2 regions of the Ensifer sp. Root127 genome follow, and region 1 is predicted to be linked to the other one. Evidence: riboswitches for the same ligand, from Rfam matches in the RefSeq annotation. Region 1 holds a riboswitch; the other holds the start of a gene.

The links. A riboswitch is a leader RNA that binds a small molecule or an ion and turns the genes downstream of it on or off. The one in region 1 is predicted to bind S-adenosylmethionine.
Region 2: it holds a riboswitch for S-adenosylmethionine, as region 1 does, so the genes downstream of both, metA (homoserine O-succinyltransferase) here and ASD03_RS04465 (O-succinylhomoserine sulfhydrylase) in region 1, are expected to answer to the same signal.

Annotation. Positions count from the first base shown of each region.
Region 1 is NZ_LMDX01000001.1:946,595-950,599, reverse strand. It holds gene apaG (Co2+/Mg2+ efflux protein ApaG) at 1-353, opposite strand, end outside; gene ASD03_RS04470 (CDP-alcohol phosphatidyltransferase family protein) at 465-1,079, shown strand; gene ASD03_RS04465 (O-succinylhomoserine sulfhydrylase) at 1,122-2,306, opposite strand; SAM riboswitch at 2,351-2,429, opposite strand; gene ASD03_RS04460 (2'-deoxycytidine 5'-triphosphate deaminase) at 2,504-3,601, shown strand; tRNA gene ASD03_RS04455 (tRNA-Gly) at 3,682-3,756, shown strand; gene ASD03_RS04450 (transporter substrate-binding domain-containing protein) at 3,942-4,005, shown strand, end outside.
Region 2 is NZ_LMDX01000052.1:185,649-189,653, reverse strand. It holds gene ASD03_RS33405 (VWA domain-containing protein) at 112-1,296, opposite strand; gene metA (homoserine O-succinyltransferase) at 1,311-2,237, opposite strand; SAM riboswitch at 2,301-2,378, opposite strand; gene ASD03_RS33395 (NUDIX domain-containing protein) at 2,571-3,023, opposite strand; gene ASD03_RS33390 (MoxR family ATPase) at 3,020-3,859, opposite strand; gene ASD03_RS33385 (RidA family protein) at 3,981-4,005, opposite strand, start outside.

The DNA.
Region 1 (4,005 bases):
AAGGCGGGGATTGCCACGTTGAAGTGTTCTCCGCCTTCCGATTCCATGCTGTAGTGGCCGAACATGACGCCGGACGGCGTATCGAGCGGGCATCCGGAGGAATATTCGTAGGTATCGCCGGGGTTCAGCAACGGTTGCTCTCCGATGACACCGGGCCCGCTGACTTCGTCCACCTGGCCGTTCTCGTCGGTAATATGCCAGTAGCGTGTCATCAGCCGAACCGACTCGGCCGAATGGTTGGCGATGACGATGCGGTAGCCCCAGACATAGCGGCTGTCATCCGGATCAGATTGCTCTTCCAGATAATAAGGCTCCACCGTAACTTCTATGTCGCGAGTGAGCGCGCGATACATGAGCAACACCTTGTTTCAAGTCTTTCAGGGTATTCTACAGCAAGATGGTTTCGTCAAGAATAACGGCAGGATTGCATGCGTCGGCGGCAAGTCTGCGGAAAGGCGAGGCCGATGCTTGATGGCGCGGTGAGAAAACATCTGGATCCGATACTGGATCGGCTCGGTGCAGCACTTGCCCGCGGGGGTGTCGGTGCCAATGCGGTCACGATCACCGGCCTCGCGCTCGGCCTCGTTGCCGCTGTCCTCATTGCCGGACAATACTACCTTGCCGCCGCCATTGTTATCGTCGTTAGCCGGCTTTGCGATGGACTTGATGGTGCGGTGGCACGCGCCACGCGCAAAACCGATTTCGGTGGTTTCCTCGACATCGTGCTCGACTTCGCCTTCTACGGTGCCATCCCGCTCGGCTTCATCGGCGCCGATCCGCAGGCCAACGGTCTTGTCGGCGGTCTGCTGCTCTTCTCGTTCTACGTCAACGGATCGAGTTTTCTCGCCTATGCCATTATGGCCGAAAAGCGAGCGATGACGACGGATGTGCGGGGGGCAAAATCGCTCTACTTCACCACCGGGCTTGCCGAGGCGACGGAGACGATCGCCGCCTTCCTGGCCTTCTGCCTGTTCCCGACGTGGTTTCCGCTGCTGGCGGCGCTGTTTGCGGTCGTCTGCCTCTACACCGCGCTATCGCGCATTGTGCTCGCGCGAACGCGTTTTCGCGACGTCGAGTAGCGGCCGCCGCCGATCTCGGGGCGGCCGTCTTGTTCGTGGGTATCAGGCCTTGACGGTCTTCAGCGCGCGGGCGAAGTCCTCGACGATGTCGTCGCTGTCCTCGATACCGGCGGAGAAACGAACGGTGCCGGCGGAAATGCCGAGCTCGTCGCGAGCTTCGTCCGTCAGGTTCTTGTGCGTCGTCGTCGCCGGATGGGTGATCAGGCTTTTGGAATCGCCAAGATTGTTGGAGATGCGGGCGATCTGCAGTGCGTTCTGCAGTGCGAAGGCCGCATCCTTGCCGCCCTTGAGTTCGAAGGCGACAAGGGTCGAACCGCCGGTCATCTGCTTGGCGATGATGTCGGCCTGCGGATGGTCCGCGCGGCCGGGGTAGATCACCTTGGCGATCTGCGGCTGCTCGGCGAGGAAGTCGGCGACGCGACGGGCGTTTTCGGTCTGCTGCTTGACGCGCAGCGGCAGCGTCTCGATGCCCTTCAGCAACGTCCAGGCGTTGAACGGCGACATCGCCGGGCCGGTGTGGCGGAAGTAGTCATGCAGATGCTCGTTGATCCAGTCCTTGTCGGACAGAACCACGCCACCGAGGCACCGGCCCTGGCCGTCGATATGCTTGGTGGCGGAATAGACGACGATATGCGCGCCGAGTTCCAGCGGCTTCTGGAACAGCGGCGTGGCGAAGACGTTGTCGACCACGACCTTGGCGCCGATCTGGTTGGCGAGCCGAGAAACGCCTGAAATGTCGATCACTTCCAGCGTCGGGTTGGTCGGGCTTTCCAGGAAGAAGACCTTGGTGTTCTTCTGGATCGCCTTTTCCCAGTTCGCGAGATCGCGTCCGTCGACCAGCGTGCATTCGATGCCGTATTTCGGGGCCAGCGTCTCGACCACCCAGCGGCAGGAGCCGAAGAGGGCGCGGGCGGCAACGATGTGGTCGCCGGCCTTCAGCTGGCATAAAATGGCGGCAGTGACGGCAGCCATGCCTGATGCCGTGGCGCGCGCGTCTTCGGCGCCTTCCAGCATGCACATGCGCTTTTCAAACATGTCGTTGGTAGGGCTGCCGTAACGGGCATAGATGAAGCCTTCGGTCTCGCCCTTGAAGCGTGCTTCCGCCGCCTCGGATGTCTCGTAGACGAAGCCCTGGGTGAGGAAGATCGCCTCGGACGTCTCGCCGTGCTGGGAGCGGGTCGTTCCGCCGTGGACGAGTTGGGTTGCCGGGCGCCAGTTTTTGCTCATGTGACGATCACCTTCAAAAACAAAAAAACCGGCCGCGTGAAGGGCCGGTTTGAAACCCGGCCTTTTTAGCTACTTGTTTAACGTGGCTGCAAGCCGACCGGCCAAATCACCACGGGATAAAGCTCCAATACTGCTTGGGTGCGCTTGCGTCAATTCCTGGAGTTTGGTTTTGTCTCGCAACTGAAAAGAGGATCGAAATGGGCCGCGAGACTGGGATTTTGGCCGACCGCGCGATCGCCGCGCTGTTTGCGACCGGACGCTTGAAAAGCGAAAAGGCGCTGGATACCGATCAGATCCAGCCGGCAAGCCTCGACCTGCGCCTCGGCGCCAAGGCATTTCGCGTGCGCGCGAGCTTCATGCCGGGGCCGGCGCATCTCGTTGCCGACAAGCTCGACCGGCTGAAACTGCATGTCGTCGATCTCTCCGACGGCGCCGTGCTGGAAACCGGCTGCGTTTATATCGTGCCGCTGATGGAAAGCCTCGATCTGCCGGAGACCATGTCGGCTTCGGCAAATCCGAAGAGCTCGACCGGTCGCCTCGACATCTTCACCCGCGTCATCACCGATCGCGCCCAGGAGTTCGACAAGATCCCGGCTGGATATCGCGGACCGCTTTACCTCGAAATCAGCCCGCGCACCTTCCCGATCGTCGTGCGGCGCGGTTCGCGCCTGTCGCAGATCCGCTTCCGCACCGGCCAGTCGCTGCTCTCCGAGCAGGAACTGCTGGCGCTGCATGAAAGCGATATGCTGGTTGCGAGCGACAAGCCCAATGTCAGCGGCGGCGGGATCGCGCTCTCGATCGATCTCAAGGGTACGGGCCCGGACGGACTGATCGGCTACCGCGGCAAGCATCACACCGCGGTCGTCGATGTCGACAAGAAGGCGCAGCATGCCGTGTTCGACTTCTGGGAGCCGCTCTATAGCCGTGGCCGCGACGAGCTGATCCTCGATCCCGACGAATTCTACATCCTCGTTTCGCGCGAAGCTGTGCATGTTCCGCCGCTCTACGCTGCCGAGATGACGCCGTTCGATCCATTGGTCGGTGAATTCCGCGTGCATTATGCCGGCTTCTTCGATCCGGGCTTCGGCCATGCCTCTGCCGGCGGCAGCGGCAGCCGAGCGGTGCTCGAAGTCCGCAGCCACGAGGTTCCCTTCATCCTCGAGCATGGCCAGATCGTCGGCCGGCTGGTCTATGAACATATGCTGGAACGCCCGGAGGGACTTTACGGCCTCGGTCTTGGCTCCAACTATCAGGCTCAGGGTCTCAAGCTCTCCAAGCATTTCCACGCGGAGTAACAGAAAAAGTGCCGTTGCGCGGCAACGCGGCGCAACGGTCCTTGACAGATGCATGCGGTTGAGGAAGTTTCCGAAGCGCTGCGGGTGTAGTTCAGTGGTAGAACGCCAGCTTCCCAAGCTTGATGTCGTCGGTTCGATCCCGATCACCCGCTCCACTTTTTTCTTCAATGTCAGCCCATCGCGCTTTGAGCCGGCACTCCTGCGTGCGACGGCCCGAACCGTCGGACGCCGAAGCCAGTAGCCAGCCCGGTTCCATCCGGCTAATCTTGTCATCACCCATGAATCATCTGCGGCCGCGCTGGCCGTGCGGTACCACCAAGAGACGCGCTGGCCATTGCCCATGAAAATCCACCGACTGCTGGCTCTGTGCGTGTATCTGATGGCCGGTTCGCTTGCCGCCCAGC
Region 2 (4,005 bases), on a different contig from region 1:
CTTGAAAGCGGGATGCTCTACGATTTACGGAAACATGCAGTCCTCACGACAAGCAACCTGCGTCATTTCAGGTGGATCGGCAACCGGAAATCGAGATTTTCTGCGGTAGATTCAGCGTGATAGTTGTTTCGTCGCGTCCTGCAGTCCGGCAAGCGTCAAGGGAAACATCCGTCCGCCTACGAGGCTCCTGATCATGCCGATCGACTGAGTGTAGCCCCAATGCTGCTCGGCAACCGGATTGAGCCAGATAGACCGGGGAAAATGGGCGGCGATACGCGAGAGCCAGAGCCCGCCGGCCTCGTCGTTCCAATGCTCGACCGAACCGCCGGGGTGGCTGATCTCATAGGGGCTCATCGATGCGTCGCCGACGAAGATCGCGCGGTAGTCGCTGCCGAAGGTGCGCAGCAGCTCCGCCGTGCGGGTGATGTCGGCGCGCCGGCGGCGATTGTCCTTCCACAGGCCTTCGTAGACGCAATTGTGGAAGTAGAAGTGCTCCATGTGGCGGAATTCGCCGCGTGCCGCCGAAAACAGCTCCTCAACGATGCGGATATGGTCGTCCATCGAACCGCCGACGTCGAAGAACATCAAGAGCTTGATAGCATTGCGCCGTTCCGGCCGGGTGACGACATCGAGATAGCCGTGCTCGGCGGTGGCGCGGATCGTGCCGGAGAGGTCGAGTTCGTCGGCAGCACCCTGGCGCACCCAGCGCCTGAGCCGTTTGAGCGCCACCTTGATGTTGCGCGTGCCGAGTTCGACCGTGTCGTCGTAATCCCTGAATTCGCGCCGGTCCCACACCTTGACCGCGCGCCGGTGCCGCGAGCCGTCCTGGCCGATGCGCACACCTTCGGGATTGTAGCCATAGGCGCCGAAGGGTGAGGTGCCGGCGGTGCCGATCCATTTGGCGCCGCCCTGGTGGCGCCCTTCCTGTTCGCTGAGCCGCTGGCGCAAGGTCTCCATCAGGGTCTCGAAGCCGCCAAGGCTTTCGACCAGGCGCTTCTCTTCCTCGGTCAGATATTTTTCGGCAAGCTTGCGCAACCACTCTTCGGGGATTTCACCCTGCGCGAACTCGTCTGGCGGATTGATGGCCTCAAGGCCGGAAAAACAATGCCGGAATACGCCGTCGAAGCGGTCGATATGGCGCTCATCCTTCACCAATGCCGTGCGTGCGAGAAAATAGAACGCCTCGATATCGAAGGTGGCAATGCCCGCCTCCATGCCCTCGATCAAGGACAGGAATTCCCGGAGCGTCACCGGGATCTTCGCGGCCTTCAATTCGAGGAAGAAGGGGATGAACATCCGCGGCTCCGGCCCTAGCTTTCGTTCCTGCCGATCAGGTCCATTTCGTAGGGCGTCGTCTGGTACATCTCGTTGATCCAGTTGCCGAAGAAAAGATGCGCATGGCTGCGCCAGCGGTTCTGCGGCGGCAGGGTTGAATCATTGTGCGGGAAGTAGTCATGCGGCATCTTGATCGGTACGCCCGCATCCACATCCCGGAAATATTCGTCCGATAGCGAAGTGGAATCATACTCTACGTGATTGAACATGTAGAGGCGCTTGCCCTTCTTCTCGTGCACGAGGCACACACCCATCTCCTTCGATTCCATCAGGATCTCAAGGTCGGGCACCGCATCGATGTCGGCGCGGCGCACTTCGGTCCAGCGCGACACCGGCACGGCGAAATCGTCGGAAAAGCCGTTGAGATAGACGGAGGAGGGCTGCAGGTTCTGGTGGCGGTAGACGCCGAAAGCCTTCTCCTTCAGCGGATATTTCGGCACGCCATGGAAATGATAGATCGCCGCCATCGCGCCCCAGCAGACGTTCAGCGTCGAATGCACGTTGGTCGTCGTCCAGTCGAGGATGCGCTTGAGTTCGTCCCAATAGGTGACGTCCTCGTATTCCAGCGTTTCGACCGGGGCGCCGGTGATGATGAAGCCGTCGAACTTGCGGGCCTTCACCTCCTCCCAGGTCTCGTAGAAGGCAAGCAGGTGTTCCTCGGAGGTGTTCTTCGCGCGGTGCGCGCCGATGCGGATCAGCGACAGCTCGACCTGCAGCGGCGAGGCGCCGATGAGGCGCGCCATCTGGATCTCGGTCTTGACCTTGTTCGGCATGAGGTTCAGCAGCCCGATCTGGAGCGGGCGGATATCCTGACGGATCGCCACGGTCTCGGTCATCACCCGCACGCCCTCGGTCGCGAGGGTCTCGAATGCGGGCAGCGTATCGGGTATCTTGATGGGCATGGGGCTTCCACTCGATCAATACAAAAAAACCGGCGGCGATTGATCGCGACCGGTCCTCGGAAAATCCACGTTTCCTCGGCCCTTTAGCGATTTGTTTAACGTGGCTGCAAGCCGGCCGGCCAAATCACCACGGATTGTTTGATAGCGCGGCAAGGCCGCGGGGGTCAATGAAAAACGATTCGTGTGGGTTGGCCCCTCATCCGGCTGCCGCCACCTTCTCCCCGCAGGCGGGGAGAAGGGACATTGCCGCGGCCGTTCGGCTCCCTTTCAGGCTTACAGCAGGTGATGAGGTTGCGGTCGCCGCGTTCCCCCGCCCCGCTTGCGGGGAGAGGGTTAGGGTGAGGGGCAATCTGTTGCTAGGTGCAGCAAGTCCAGACCGTTCTGCATGCCATATCCCAGCCGCTTGCCGGCCTCGCTCTGACTGAGCCAGAAGAAGCGAAAGCGGATCGGCGGGCCACCGCTCTCCGGCGTCATTTCGCGGTGCAGCCAGGGTTCCTTTTGTTCGCCGGCTAACGGCCCATGGAAATAGTGCCGGCGATGGCAGATTTTCCGGCCGTTCTGCGTGAAGTGATAGTCCTGCGTTTTAAATGGCAATAATGCCGGCGGCGGCGTCAGCCCGGTCTCCTCGACAAATTCGCGGAAGGCCGCCGCTTCAGGGCTTTCTCCCGGTTCTATCGTGCCGCCCGGGACCTGCAGATCTACATCGGGAAAGTCCGGCTCGTCGAAGACGAGCAGATGCCCTCGCCAGGTGGCGTAGATCAGGACCTTGTTGGCGTCCGGTCTCATCCGTCGCGGCGTGCCATGAAGGCCAGGCGCTCGAAAAGGTGGACGTCCTGCTCATTCTTGAGAAGCGCGCCGTGCAGCTTCGGCAGCATGGTCTTTGGATCGGCGCGCAGGTCGGCCGGGTCGATCTCGTCGGCGACGAGCAGGCGGATCCAGTCGAGCGCTTCGGAGGTCGAGGGCTTCTTCTTCAGCCCCGGCACCTGGCGGATATCGTAGAAGGCGGCAAGGGCTGCCGAAAGCAGCGTCTTGCGGATGCCGGGATAGTGCACCTCGACGATGCGGGCGAGCGTGTCTGCGTCGGGAAAGCGGATATAGTGGAAGAAGCAGCGGCGCAGAAAAGCGTCCGGCAGTTCCTTCTCGTTGTTGGAGGTGATGACGACGATCGGCCGCTGGCGGGCGTGGATCGTCTCGTTGGTCTCGTAGACGTGGAACTCCATCCGGTCGAGTTCCTGCAGCAGGTCGTTCGGAAACTCGATGTCGGCCTTGTCGATTTCGTCGATCAAGAGCACCACACGCTTCCCGGCCTCGAAGGCCTGCCAAAGCTTGCCCTTGCGGATGTAGTTCTTGACGTCGTTGACGCGCTCGTCGCCGAGCTGGCTGTCGCGCAGGCGCGAGACGGCGTCATATTCGTAAAGTCCCTGCTGCGCCTTGGTCGTCGACTTGACGTTCCATTCGATCAGGTCGAGTCCCAGAGCAGCTGCAACCTGCCGCGCAAGCTCGGTCTTGCCGGTGCCGGGCTCGCCCTTGACGAGCAGTGGCCGTTCCAGCCGGATCGCGGCGTTGACGGCGATCATCAGGTCCTTGTCGGCGATATAGTCGGCGGTGCCTTCGAATTGCATGGGCTTCTTCCGGTCATAGTGATGCGGAAAACGGTCCTGCGGGCGAGGGCCGTCGTCATGCTTCTGCAGTAGCGCATAAGCGGTGCAGGTGTCACTGCCGCTGGCTGCGACCCGTCAGACGTCAGCCGCGGAAGGCGGTAACCTCG